DNA from 3 places in the Allobosea eneae genome. Region 1 is predicted to be linked to each of the others. Evidence: riboswitches for the same ligand, from Rfam matches in the RefSeq annotation. Region 1 holds a riboswitch; each other region holds the start of a gene.
What was found. Region 1 has a riboswitch for cobalamin ahead of ACFPOB_RS22365 (hypothetical protein). Riboswitches for the same ligand answer to the same signal wherever they lie in the genome.
Positions count from the first base shown of each region.

Region 1 (3,950 bases):
GCGAGATTCGGCGTGTACTCGAAGCTGGTCGTGCCGAACGTGCGGCGCACGCCGGCGCGCAGTGTGAGACGATCGTCGAAGAGCTTCTGGGAATCCTCGACATAAAGCGCGTTGACCGTCTCGGACTGGTTGTTGTCCTGCGGCGAGACTTGCGCCAGCGGATTGCCGGGAACGCCGATGCGGTCGCGGGTCGAGCGCAGCGTGCTGCGCTCCCAGTCCCAGCCGACGAGCAGGTCGTTGCCGGCCCAGAGCGCCATGCTCGGCTGGAAACGCGTGCCGACGATGTTCAGCTCACGTCGGTTATAATCGGCCGCAGTACCGGGCGCGGGCAGGCCGCTGCCGCCGCGGATGACCGGCGAGGCCCAGCGGAAATTATCGACGTCCTGCACCGCATAGCCCTGCAGCATCCAGCGATACTGGCCGCCGGGGAGCTGACCGCGATAGGTCACGTCGAAGGAGTTGTTGTAGCGGTCTTCCTGGCTGAGCGTGTTGGCGCCGGAGCCACGGAAGCCGACATCGTAGATGCCGTCGGTCCGCAAGGTGGCCTCGACGCGATGATCGGCATTGATCTGGAGGCCGAGGGCGCCGGCCGCGCCGAAGCGCTTCCAGCCGGTATTGGCCATGGTCGTGCCGCCGCGGCCGGAATGGTAGTTGTCGCGCGTGCCGCCGGAGATGCCGGCGTAGTAGTCGATGCTGTCATAGAGCCCGCCGGTCTGGGCCTTGCCCTTCAGCAGCCCCCAGGAACCGCCGGCGCCCTCGATCATCGTGCCCGGCGCGGTGCGGCCGGTCTTCAGGATGATGTTGATCACGCCGCCGATGTTCTGGCTGCCATAGACCACCGAGGACGGGCCGCGGATGATCTCGATGCGCTCGACATCGGCCGTCGACAGCTTCGACAGGTTGGCCGTGCCGGCGCGCCGGCCATTCATCAGCACCAGCACCTGGCTGCGGAAATCCTTGCCTTGGCCATCAGTGGCGCCGCCGCGGATGTTGATCGAGGTCTGCCCGGGCGTCCACTGGCTGAAAAAGCCGACAGCGTTCTCGGCGAGCAGGTCGGTGAGCGACTGCGCATGCGTGCGCTCGATCTGCGAGGCGTCGATGACCTGGACGGTGCCCGGAATGCTGCTGCGCGGCTCGGGGCGTCCGGTTGCCGTGACGACGAGCTCATCGAGCTTGATCTCGGTCTGAGCGAAGGCAGGCGCGGCGAGAAGCATCGAAGCCAGGGCGGTGGCTGCGAGCAGGGAACGACGGACGACGGCGGTCATGACAGGGTCCAGACGAGGATGGCGGAGCGGCGATGGCAGGAGAGACGCAGGCTGCCATCGGTCGGCACCGCCTGTTTGCCGAGATGGTCGAGCAACTCGGCCCGGCGCGGATCGCCCGGCGCCCAGCCGAGCCGGTCGGCCTGGAAGCTGGCGAAGGCCGGCAGATCGGGCAGCACGAGCGAGAAGGTCCAGTCGATCGCGTCCATCCGGCCGGGCAGATGGCGCCCGAGCTTGGGCAGGACGAGGTCGATGCCGGGTGTCTCGTCCTCGCCATGCCATTTGCGCGGCAGGCAGGCGGCGAGGATCAAGCCCTTCGGGCCCGCCTGCGCCGGCACGGCCCAGATGACCTGGCGCCGCGCCCATTGCCGGCAGCGCGCCAGGAAGGCGAGCGGATCGTGGAAATAGCCCGGCATGGTCGCCGCCAGCACCGTATCGGCTGGCTTGCAGACGACGCGCGCGTCATCCCAGCCGAAGGGGATGACGAGCGGCCGCTCCGGCCTGAGTGCGAGGCGCGCCTGCATGACCGGCGATGGCTCGATCGTTGTCCAGCGGCTCCCAGGATCGAGCAGGGCTGCGCCGAGCTGGCCGCCCCCTGCCCCGACATCGACGAGATCGCCGATCTCCGAACTCAGGCTGAGGATGAGCGGCGCGACGCGCTCCGCGTAGTCGGACGTGTCGATCGCGCTGGCGTAAAGCGCGAGGGGATCGAGCGAACTGGCGTTCGGCCCAGCGGAATGGAGAAGAGCAGCGGTCATGTCGCGGCTATGAATGAAATGTTATATCATTACAAGAAATTCTATCGTCTGCGGGCGCGACCGGCCCTGCCTGACGCCAATAGCGACAGCGGCACTGTGAGTGCATGGTCATCGTCGTCAGCCCCTCGCTGTGCGGGACAGGGCTGCTCGGGAACGCGGCAGCTATGGCGGCGGAAGCGGCCAAAGCTGCCTTCGATCCGCCGGACACCCCGCCCGCGCGACATCAATACGCCGTCGGGGCAGGTCTCCTGGCTCGCGGATCAGCGCTCTCGACCGTCTTCCCAGCGCACGAGCGCCAGTGACATCAGGGTCGAAAACTCACCGCTTACAGTTGCGGGGGCAGCTCCGGATTGGGCGCGAACGCCGCACCGGATTCCCTCTTAGCTTCGGATCGCTCCGAAGACCTCGACGGGCGTCAACCTATATGGCGGGATTGTGGCGTCAAGCGGCGAGGCATCGGCCCTCGAACGGGCTGTGGACGGCGGCTGCTGCGCCGTTTGGACAGCGGCGAGGCTTGCCCCTTAAGGTGAACGACACCTGCAACCGCATCAGGCTCCCAGCCGCCGTGCACCCGCGCGACAACGCTGCAGGAACGGAATGGCGGAACCCCGCCTCGGTGGGATCGGCGACGAGCTGGATCGAAGTCACCATCATCTGCGGGGCGCGGCCGGCGAGGCCGAGGCGCGCGCCCGGGCGATCGCCGTCGAGCAGAGCATCGAGATGCCGGCCTAGGCGATCGACCCCTTCGTCCTCGGCGACATCGTCGGCCGCGTCGTTGCTGCCGACCGCGCAGGAGATGGCGGCCCTGCGAGCTTTGCCGGAGATCGCCGCCCTCCTCGACGGCTAGATGCAGCCGGCACAATCCAGCGCCAGCACGGCGACACGCGCCCTCCGCCCTCACCCATGTCGTCGCCGGCGATGTGACCGCGATCAGACCCAGCCGCCATCAACGACGTAATGCTGGTTGGTGCAGGCACCCGCTTCTTCCGAAGCGAAGAACAGCGTCGCGCGGGCGATGTCCTCCGGCACCAGCCGGCGCTTCAGGCACTGGCGCCGCATCAGCTCGGCCTCGCTTTCCGGCGTCAGCCACAGGTCGATCTGGCGCTGCGTCATGATCCAGCCCGGCGCGATCGCGTTGACGCGGATATTGTGCTCGCCGAAATCGCGCGCCAGCGAGCGCGTCAACCCAAGCACGGCCGACTTCGCCGCCGTATAGGCCGGCATGCCGCCCTGGCCGATCATCCAGGAGGTCGAGCCGAAATTGACGATCGCGCCGCCCTTCCGCGCGATCATGTCGGGCAGCACCGCCTGCGCCGCGAAGAACTGGTGCTTCAGGTTCACCGCCATGCGCTCGTCCCAGTATTCGGGCGTCACGTCCAGCGCATTATGGCGCTCGTCATGGGCGGCATTGTTGATGAGGATGTCGACCGGACCGAGCGTCTCCCGGATCGCGCCGATCGCCTGTCGCAGCGCGGCGATATCGGTCAGGTCCGCACCCTCGAAATGGACGCTCGCACCAGCGGCAGCGAGTTCCGCCGCAATGGCGCGGGACTCGGCCTCCTTCAGGTCGATGAAGCCGACCTTCGCGCCCTGCCGGACGAAGGCACGCACAATCGCCTCGCCGATGCCGGAGCCACCGCCCGTGACCAGCACCACCTTGCCCTCGAGATCGGGATAAATCGCACCCGCCAAGACCGCCTCCCTCGCCATCGCCGCATCAAGGTCGCAGCGTCCGGCTCCGAATAACATCAAAATTTGAGTTGCGCACCTCAAATCCTGAGCTTACGGTTCGAACCATCAACGGCCCGCCAGCGGCCGAACCCCGGGAGGAACTCATGGCTCGTTTCAAAGCCCTGCTCGTCGGCGCCGTCGCCCTCGCCGTTAGCGCAGGCTCGGCCTTCGCCCAGACTACGGTCAGATGGCTGCACAT
Region 1 covers NZ_JBHSLW010000037.1:117,953-121,902, forward strand. Annotated here, with positions in the region: gene ACFPOB_RS22360 (TonB-dependent receptor) at 1-1,265, opposite strand, end outside; gene ACFPOB_RS22365 (hypothetical protein) at 1,262-2,020, opposite strand; cobalamin riboswitch at 2,243-2,443, opposite strand; gene ACFPOB_RS22370 (hypothetical protein) at 2,618-2,752, shown strand; gene ACFPOB_RS22375 (SDR family NAD(P)-dependent oxidoreductase) at 2,951-3,730, opposite strand; gene ACFPOB_RS22380 (ABC transporter substrate-binding protein) at 3,856-3,950, shown strand, end outside.

Region 2 (3,950 bases), on a different contig from region 1:
GATCCTGCGACAGCCAGGTCACCGAGGCGACGTGCTCCGGCCTGGCGAGCCGCAGCACCAGCTCGTCGGTGCACATGTTGAGCGAGACGATGCGCTGGGGCCTCGCCGGGGCGTCGTCCGCATGGGCGAGGCCGCCGAACGCAGCCAGACAGAGGCCGAGCGCAAGCGCGAAGCCTACCCTTCTCGTCATGGGCGGGCCTGTCCCGAACATCCACGTCTTGCTTGACCAAATGCCGTTTTCACGACTTGGGTGCTCGCCACAAGGACGAGCATGACGGTGGCGGTTCGCAGCCCTCTCACAGGCTCACCCTGATCCCGCCGAAGGCGCTGAGGCCCGGCACCAGGAAGCCGACCGGATTCTCGTAGCGCTTGTCGAACAGGTTATCGACGCGGCCGAACACGGTGAGCTTCTCGTCGACCTTGTAGTCGGCGGCGAGGTTGACGATGGCGGCGCCGGGCGCGCGCATGCGCGAGATCGAGAAGTCGCGATTCCCGTCGACGCGCTCGCCAAGATAGATCAGCGTCGCCGACAGTGTCAGCTTCTCGATCGGCATCCAGCTCGCGGTGACGCTGGCCTTGTGGCGCGGGCGGCGCAGCAGCTCCCAGCGCGCGATCTCGTCCTTGGCGAGGGTGAAGGTGTAATCGGCGCGAACCTTGAACTGAGGCGTCAGCTCCAGCGCCGCGAAGGCCTCGACGCCCTTGGTCGTGGCCCGCCCGACGTTCTCATAGGAGGTGAAGCTGCGATTGGTCACGATCAGGTTGTCGATGTCGTTGTGGAAATAGGTCGCGCCGACATTGACCTGCCCGTTCAGCAAAGGCTGCTCGAAGCCGACATCCCAGCCGCGGCTCTCCTCCGGCTTCAGGTCGGGATTGCCGTAGAAGTTGAAGGCAGGGCGTGAATCGCTGAAGCGCTCGCTCAGCGTCGGCGCCTTGAAGCCGGTGCCGTAGCTCGCCTTCAGCTTGGTGTCGGTGCCTGGCACGATGAAGACCGGTGCGATGCGATAGGTGGTGTGGCCGCCGAACTTGTCGTCGTCATCGTAGCGGATATTGGCGGTGGTGAAGAAGCGGTCGGTCCAGTTCGACTGCAATTCGACGAATGCGCCCCGGTTGCCGTTCGAGACCGTCCGGTTAGAGGTGTCGAAGCGCTCGGTCTCGTATTGCAGGCCCATCACCAGGGTTTGGCTCTGGGTGAGCTTCAGGTCGCCACGCCAGTCGTATTTGATGCGCTCGCCGAGGTTCTCGGTCGGCACGTCGAGGACGCCGAAGGCGTTAGGCCGGCGATTGGAGCGATCCTGGTTGCTGTAGGAGACGCCGAAGCGGTTGACGAACTGCCCGCCCAGCGGGTCCCAGACGACCTCGCCGCGGGTGAAGGCCTGGCGATAGTTCTGGCTGGAGCGGAAGCTGCTCGGGCGGCTCGGGAAGCCGGTATCGCCTGTGAACAGCAATTGCCCGTCGATATAGCGGCCGACCCAGTTGACGCTCAGCGTGTCGGTCAGGCGTGCGCCGAGGCGGGCGGAATAGCTCCAGTTGTCATAGGAGTTGGGATTGCGCCGCCGGCCGGCCGGAACCAGCTCCGGCGGTGTCACCGGTGTCGAATCCGCCCGGAAATGGCTGACGCCGAAGGCATAGTCGAAGCGGTCGTCGCCGCCGCTGACCCCGAGGCTCTGGTTGAAGGTGCCATAGGAGCCGGCTTCGACCGACGCCGTTACCTTCGGCGGCCCCTCGCCGCGCTTGCTGGTGATCGAGATGACGCCGCCGAGCGCATTGGCGCCATAGAGACCGCTCTGCGGGCCGCGCAGCACCTCGATTCGCTCGATGTCGCGGGTCAGCATCTGGCCGAAATCGAAGGAGCGGTTCGGCGTCGAGGGATCGTTCACCTCGATGCCGTCGATCAGCACCTTGACGTGGTTGGAGTTGGTGCCGCGCATGAAGACCGAGGTGAGCCCGCCCGGCCCGCCGGTCTGGACGATGTTGAGCCCGGGGACGGCGGCGAGCGCCTGCGGCAAGGTGCGGCGCTGCTGGCGTTCGATCTCCTTGGCGGTGATGACGGTGACGGAGCTGCCGATCTCCCTGGCCGGGGTCGGAACGCCGGTCGGGCTGATCACGATCTCGTCGAGCGCGATCGGCTTCTCGCCCGACTGCGCCAGCGCAGCGGGCGATATCAGCAGGGTCGAAGCGGCGAGCAGGGGGAAGGCAACTGAGAAACGCCCGCTCCTGGCGGGCTTTGGCAAACGGAACACGGGAAACCTCGGCGGTAACGTCAGTGGCACGTCACCGCGAACGAGATGTCCCCACCCGCGCCCGAAACCGGGCGCGCGCAGTTCTACCACCCATCAGCGCACCCCGGCCGATGTGTTCGCGTGTGACCACGGCTGACGGCAGGTCTCCTGGCTCGCGGGTCGCTGCCCTTCGCCGCCTTCCCAGGGCCGAGGTCCCAGTGGCGTATGGCGAAAGGCTCGCCGCTTACAGTTGCGGGGGCAGCCGCAGCATGAGGTGGACGGACCACCCGCACTGCGTTCCCTTTTGATCCCGTGAGGGAACCGTCGCGTTCACGAGTAGGGCGGACGAGCCGCAACGTCAATTCGCTTGCCGCCTTCGCGACGAGGTCGGTTATTCAGCCGCCTTGAGCGGGCGCTTCCGCGCAGCCTTCGCAGTCGGCGGCGGCGCTTCCGCATAGGGTGCCAGGATCGCCATGATGTCCCGGCCGCGTGGCTTGGCCTCCGCGACCAGTGCCCGTTCCGCCACCGAATCGAGATGGTGGTGCATCAGGCTCATGACCTTGTCGGCATCGCCGCTTTCGAGCGCCTCGATCAGCAGGCGATGCTCGTTGACGCCGCATTCGGAGGAATGCGGCCGGCTGTACAGCGACAGGATCAGGCAGCAGCGATAGGACAGCTCGCTGACATAGCGGATGAGGATCGGGCTCTCCGTCATCTGCGCGAGCAGGATGTGAAATTCGGTCGCGAGCCGGATCGAGATCGCATCGGGGCCGCCGCGGGCCGCATCCTCGGCATCGACATGGGCACGCAGGGTCGCAAGCTGCGCCTTGCTCAGCCGGCCGGCGAGCTGGCGAACCACGAGGCGCTCGAGCTCGATTCGGATGTCGAAGGTGTCGCGCGCCTCCTGCCAGCTCGGCGTCGCCACAACGGCGGAGCGATTGCGGCGCAGTTCGACCAGCCCTTCGGCCGCGAGCTGGGCGAGCGCATGGCGCGCCAGCGTACGGCTGACGCCGAAGCGTTCGCCGAGCGCATCCTCGGGCAAGGCCGCGCCGGGCTCGAGCGCGCGCTCGATGATCGCGCGGCGCAGCGCCCGGCTGATCGTCCCGGCCTTGTCCGATGCGCCGTTCCCGGCCTCTTCGCGCGTCATCGCCGACACCATTGGTTGAAGATCGTCTCGTCTTAACGCCTGCGGCTTGCAGTGCGCAATGCGGCGCGGGCCCAGGCGGAACCGGGTGGTCCGTCCCACGTTCTCAAGACCAGCCATAGCAGGCCGGGGGCTTCGATCATGACGACGGCACCGCCGGACCGACAAAAGATGATTCCGCGAGAGACGGGCGGCATCGACGCGGGCGATCCAGGCGGCAGCGACATCGTCACCGTGGCGGCGACGCTCGTCTCAGCCGCAGTGATCATCGCGGCGCTTTACTATGGTCAGGATATCCTGATCCCGCTCGCCTTCGCCTTCCTGATCGGCTTTGCGCTCAACCCGCCGGTGATGTGGCTGCGCCGGCGCGGCCTTCCCAAAGTCATCGCCATCGCGGTGGTGATGACCGTCGTTCTGGTCCTGCTCGCCGGCCTTTTTCTCGTGCTGGGCACGCAGCTGCGCTCGCTCGGCGAGCAACTGCCGACCTATCAGTCGACCATCAACGGCAAGTTCAACGACCTCAAGGCCCAGTTCAGAGCGCCCGGCCTCTTCGACGGCGCGCTGAATGCGATCGCCTCGCTCCAGAA
Region 2 covers NZ_JBHSLW010000022.1:53,536-57,485, forward strand. Annotated here, with positions in the region: gene ACFPOB_RS14935 (ABC transporter substrate-binding protein) at 1-190, opposite strand, end outside; gene ACFPOB_RS14940 (TonB-dependent receptor plug domain-containing protein) at 297-2,240, opposite strand; cobalamin riboswitch at 2,361-2,558, opposite strand; gene ACFPOB_RS14945 (GntR family transcriptional regulator) at 2,611-3,366, opposite strand; gene ACFPOB_RS14950 (AI-2E family transporter) at 3,535-3,950, shown strand, end outside.
Region 2: another riboswitch for cobalamin. It lies ahead of ACFPOB_RS14940 (TonB-dependent receptor plug domain-containing protein); the one in region 1 lies ahead of ACFPOB_RS22365 (hypothetical protein).

Region 3 (3,950 bases), on a different contig from region 1:
AGCGCGATCGTGCAGGGCCGCTTGCAGACCGAGAGGCATTCGACCGGCACGACGGCGATGCCGCTGCCCGCCAGGCGTTCGTCCAGCACGGCTGCGAGCGCCATGCCGGGCTGGTCATAACCCTCCGGCAGGTCTTCGCGTTGGCGCCGGCAGGTGGTGCAGACATGGATGGTGCAGCCCGGCTGCTGCCGAACTTGCGTCGCGAGGGCGAGGTCGCCTTCGAGCATGACAACGCCTCCTTGCGCTGGCGCGGCCGTCGCCGGCCGCACGAGGCGTCAAGCCGCTACGGGAGCGGCGCTGCGGCGCGTGGCCCAGGGCCAGAGCACGCCGACGGCAAAGCCGGTGACGAGCCAGAGCGCGGCCTGGATTGCGAGCGAGAGTGCGGCGAAATGTGCGGCGATCTCGGCCGGGACCTTGCTTTCCGGCGCGGCCGGATGCGGCGCGCCGATCAGATGCGGCAGCAGCAAGGCGAGGACGGCGAGTGCTCGGGCCCAGGAAGCCTCGACGCGCAGGAAGACGAAGAGCGCGCCGGCGGTGACCATCGCCGTCAGCAGCCACCAGAGCTGGCGCTGCTGCAGTTCGGCTGCGGCGGAGCCAGGCAGTTCTGGTGCCAGCCCCATTGCCGGGGCGAGCCCGAAAGCGAAGAAGCCGCACACCGCCCAGGCCAATGCGCGGCGCTGGTCGATCTGTTCGTTCGCCGCGATCATCCCGGCCAGCAGCAATGCGGCGAAGCCGATCGCGGTGCCGATCGTCACCAGGCTGGTGAAGGCGGTGCGCTGGAGGCCGTCCTGCGGCTTCCATTCGTGCTCGCCGGCATGCTCGGCCGGGCCGTGCGCGAGGTGGACCCGGGCCTGACCATCGAAGGCGGCGAGTGTCGCCCCCGGTTGCGCGCGCAGCGCCGCCTCATAGGTCTCGGCCTTGAGGATCAGCGGGGTGGTGGTGACGTGCTGAAGCGCCGAGATCAGCAGCCCAGCCAGAAGCCCGGCCAGGATGCTGACCGTGAGAACACGCGTGACCATGTGCTCCCCCTCAATGGCAGGGGAAGGCGAGGCCGTGACGGGTGTCGTGCGCCGCGTTGTGGACGGTGGACGAGGCGGCGAAGCCGACGGTGTAGATCAGCACGAAGCCGAGGATCAGCGCGGCGGCGACGGCTTTCGCTCGCTCCGAAACGCTGGTTTGGCTGGTGACGGTAGCCGTATTCATCTGGTTCTCCTTGGCCACCCCACCGGCAGCCTGCTGGACGACATCGAAAGACGGCAGGTCTCCTGGCTCACGGCTTGGTGTCCAGCGCCGCCTTCCCGGTCGAAACCAGTGGCCGATGGCGCGGAACTCGCCGCTTACAGTTGCGGGGGCAGCCGCGGCCTTTCACCGCGTTCCCTTTTCACCTCGTCGTCGAGGCACCGTCTCGGATGATCATTAGCCACAGGCGCGGCGGTGTGCAATGCAGTGCCCCGGCCAGAACGCATTGTGGTACGCATGACCCTGCCTCAGCTCACCCTCGTCCTCGGCGGCGCCCGTTCCGGCAAAAGCCGACATGCCGAGGCGCTGATAGAGGCGCTGCCGGCGCCGTGGACCTATATCGCGACCGCGCAGGCCTATGACGACGAGATGCGTGCCCGCATCGCCGAGCATCGGGCTCGCCGCTCGCGCGACTGGCAGACGGTCGATGCGCCGGTCGCGCTGCCCGAGGCGATTCGCAATGCGCGGGCCGGGCAGCCCATCCTGGTCGATTGCCTGACGCTCTGGCTGACCAATCTGCTGCTCGCCGAACGCGACATCGCGATCGCCACCGGCGAGCTCGTCGCGGCCTGCCGCGAGGCGAGCGCACCGGTGGTGCTGGTCTCGAACGAGGTCGGCCTCGGCATCGTGCCGGACAATGCACTCGCCCGCCGCTTCCGCGACGAGGCCGGCCGGCTGCATCAGCGGCTTGCGGCGCAGGCCGCGCGCGTGGTCTTCATGGTCGCCGGACTGCCCATGCAGGTGAAGTAGAAGCGCGACGTGACGATGACCGACGAAGCTGAGGACGCTGCCCGCCACAAGGCGAAGATGGCAAAGCGCAAGGCGGTGCAGGACGCCGAGGTCGCCGGCAAGACGCTGGAAAAGGGCCTGCTGATCGTCAATACCGGCCCCGGCAAGGGCAAGTCGACCGCCGCCTTCGGCCTGATCCTGCGGGCGCTCGGCCATGGCTGGCGCATCGGCGTCGTCCAGTTCATCAAGGGCGCCTGGTCGACCGGTGAGCGCAAGGCGCTGGAGGCCTTCGGCGATCAGGTCTCCTGGCATTTGATGGGCGAGGGCTTCACCTGGGAGACGCAGGACAAGGCCCGCGACATCGCCGCCGCGACGCGCGCTTTCGACAAGGCCAGGGAGCTGATGGCCGATGAGAGCATCCGGCTCTTGGTGCTCGACGAACTCAACATCGCGCTGCGCTACGACTACCTGCCGCTCGCCGAGGTCGTGGCGGCGTTGCAGGCTCGTCGGCCCGATCTCCACGTCGTCGTCACCGGCCGCAATGCCAAGCCGGAGCTGATCGAAGCGGCTGACCTCGTCACCGAGATGACGCTGGTGAAGCACCACTTCGCCGCTGGCGTGAAGGCGCAGGAAGGGATCGAGTTCTAGAGGGCGAGTGCGGCCACGCTTGCAACTGCCGCCAACCCCCAGAGCAGCAGGCAGGCGCGTCGGTAGAGGGCGAGCGCCTGCCTTATGTCCGCCGCCGTCGCTTCCGCCCGGCCCTCGCCCATCCAGCCATCCTCGACCCTGACCGCGCCGTAGACACGCGGTCCCGCCAATCGCAGGCCGAGCGCACCTGCCATCGCCGCCTCCGGCCAGCCGGCATTGGGCGAGCGGTGGCGGCGGGCGTCGCGGCGCACGGCGCGCCAGGCGGCGCCGGCCTCGGCCTGCCGGTTGAGCGCTGCGGCGGCGATCAGCAGCAAAGCAGTCAGCCGGGAGGCGGGGAGGTTGACGAGATCGTCGAGCCGGGCGGCAGCCCAGCCGAAGGCGAGATGTCGCGGCGATTTGTGGCCGATCATCGAATCGGCGGTGTTGATCGCTTTGTAGAGCACTCCACCAGGCAGGCCGCCGAGGCCGAGCCAGAAGGCCGGCGCGACGATCCCGTCGGAAAAGTTCTCGGCGAGGCTCTCGATCGCAGCGCGCGCGACGCCGGCCTCGTCGAGGCTCTCCGGATCGCGACCGACGATCATCGCGACCGCCTTGCGCCCCCCGGTGAGGCCGCCTTGCTCCAATCCTTGGGCGACGCGGGCGACATGCTCATGCAGGCTGCGCTGCGCCAGCAGGCTCGAGGCCAACAGCGCCAGCGGCAGCAGGGCGAACGGCCCGGCGAGGCGGCAGAGCGCGACGAGGGTCAGCGAGGCGGCAAGTGTCACACCCAGCAAGATCAGGAGGGCGACAATGCCGGCCGTCCGCCGCGTGGCGAAGCCCATGGTCTCGCGATTGAGGCTGCGATCCAGCGCGCCGATCAGCGCGCCGATCCAGGTGACGGGATGGCCGATCCATGCGAACAGGCGCGCCGGATAGCCGATCGCCGCCTCGATCAGGAGGGCGGCGAGGAGGAGCGGCAGGCTGGCGGAGAGCGACATGGCGGCCGGGGAGACGAAGGAAGCGATCTGGCATGGCGGCGATCTCGCCACGGCAAAGGCGCTGTTTCCGCAGGCGCCGGAACCCTGGATCGATCTCTCGACCGGTATCAACCCGATCCCCTATCCCTTTCCGGCGCTGCCGTTAAGCCTGTGGCAGCGCCTGCCCGGCAAGTCGGACGAGGCCGCGCTGCTGGCGGCGGCCCGCAAGGCCTACCGCATTCGTCCGCAAAGCGGCCTCGTCGCCGCGCCCGGCACGCAGATCCTGGTCGAGTTGCTGCCGCGTCTGATACCGGCAGCGAATGTCGCCGTGCTCGGCCCGACCTATGGCGAGCACGCGCCGGCCTGGCGAAAGCTTGG
Region 3 covers NZ_JBHSLW010000026.1:68,613-72,562, forward strand. Annotated here, with positions in the region: gene ACFPOB_RS16480 (DUF1636 family protein) at 1-227, opposite strand, end outside; gene ACFPOB_RS16485 (CbtA family protein) at 276-1,019, opposite strand; gene ACFPOB_RS16490 (CbtB domain-containing protein) at 1,030-1,203, opposite strand; cobalamin riboswitch at 1,239-1,419, opposite strand; gene cobU (bifunctional adenosylcobinamide kinase/adenosylcobinamide-phosphate guanylyltransferase) at 1,477-1,989, shown strand; gene cobO (cob(I)yrinic acid a,c-diamide adenosyltransferase) at 2,005-2,616, shown strand; gene cbiB (adenosylcobinamide-phosphate synthase CbiB) at 2,613-3,593, opposite strand; gene cobD (threonine-phosphate decarboxylase CobD) at 3,592-3,950, shown strand, end outside.
Region 3: another riboswitch for cobalamin. It lies ahead of ACFPOB_RS16490 (CbtB domain-containing protein); the one in region 1 lies ahead of ACFPOB_RS22365 (hypothetical protein).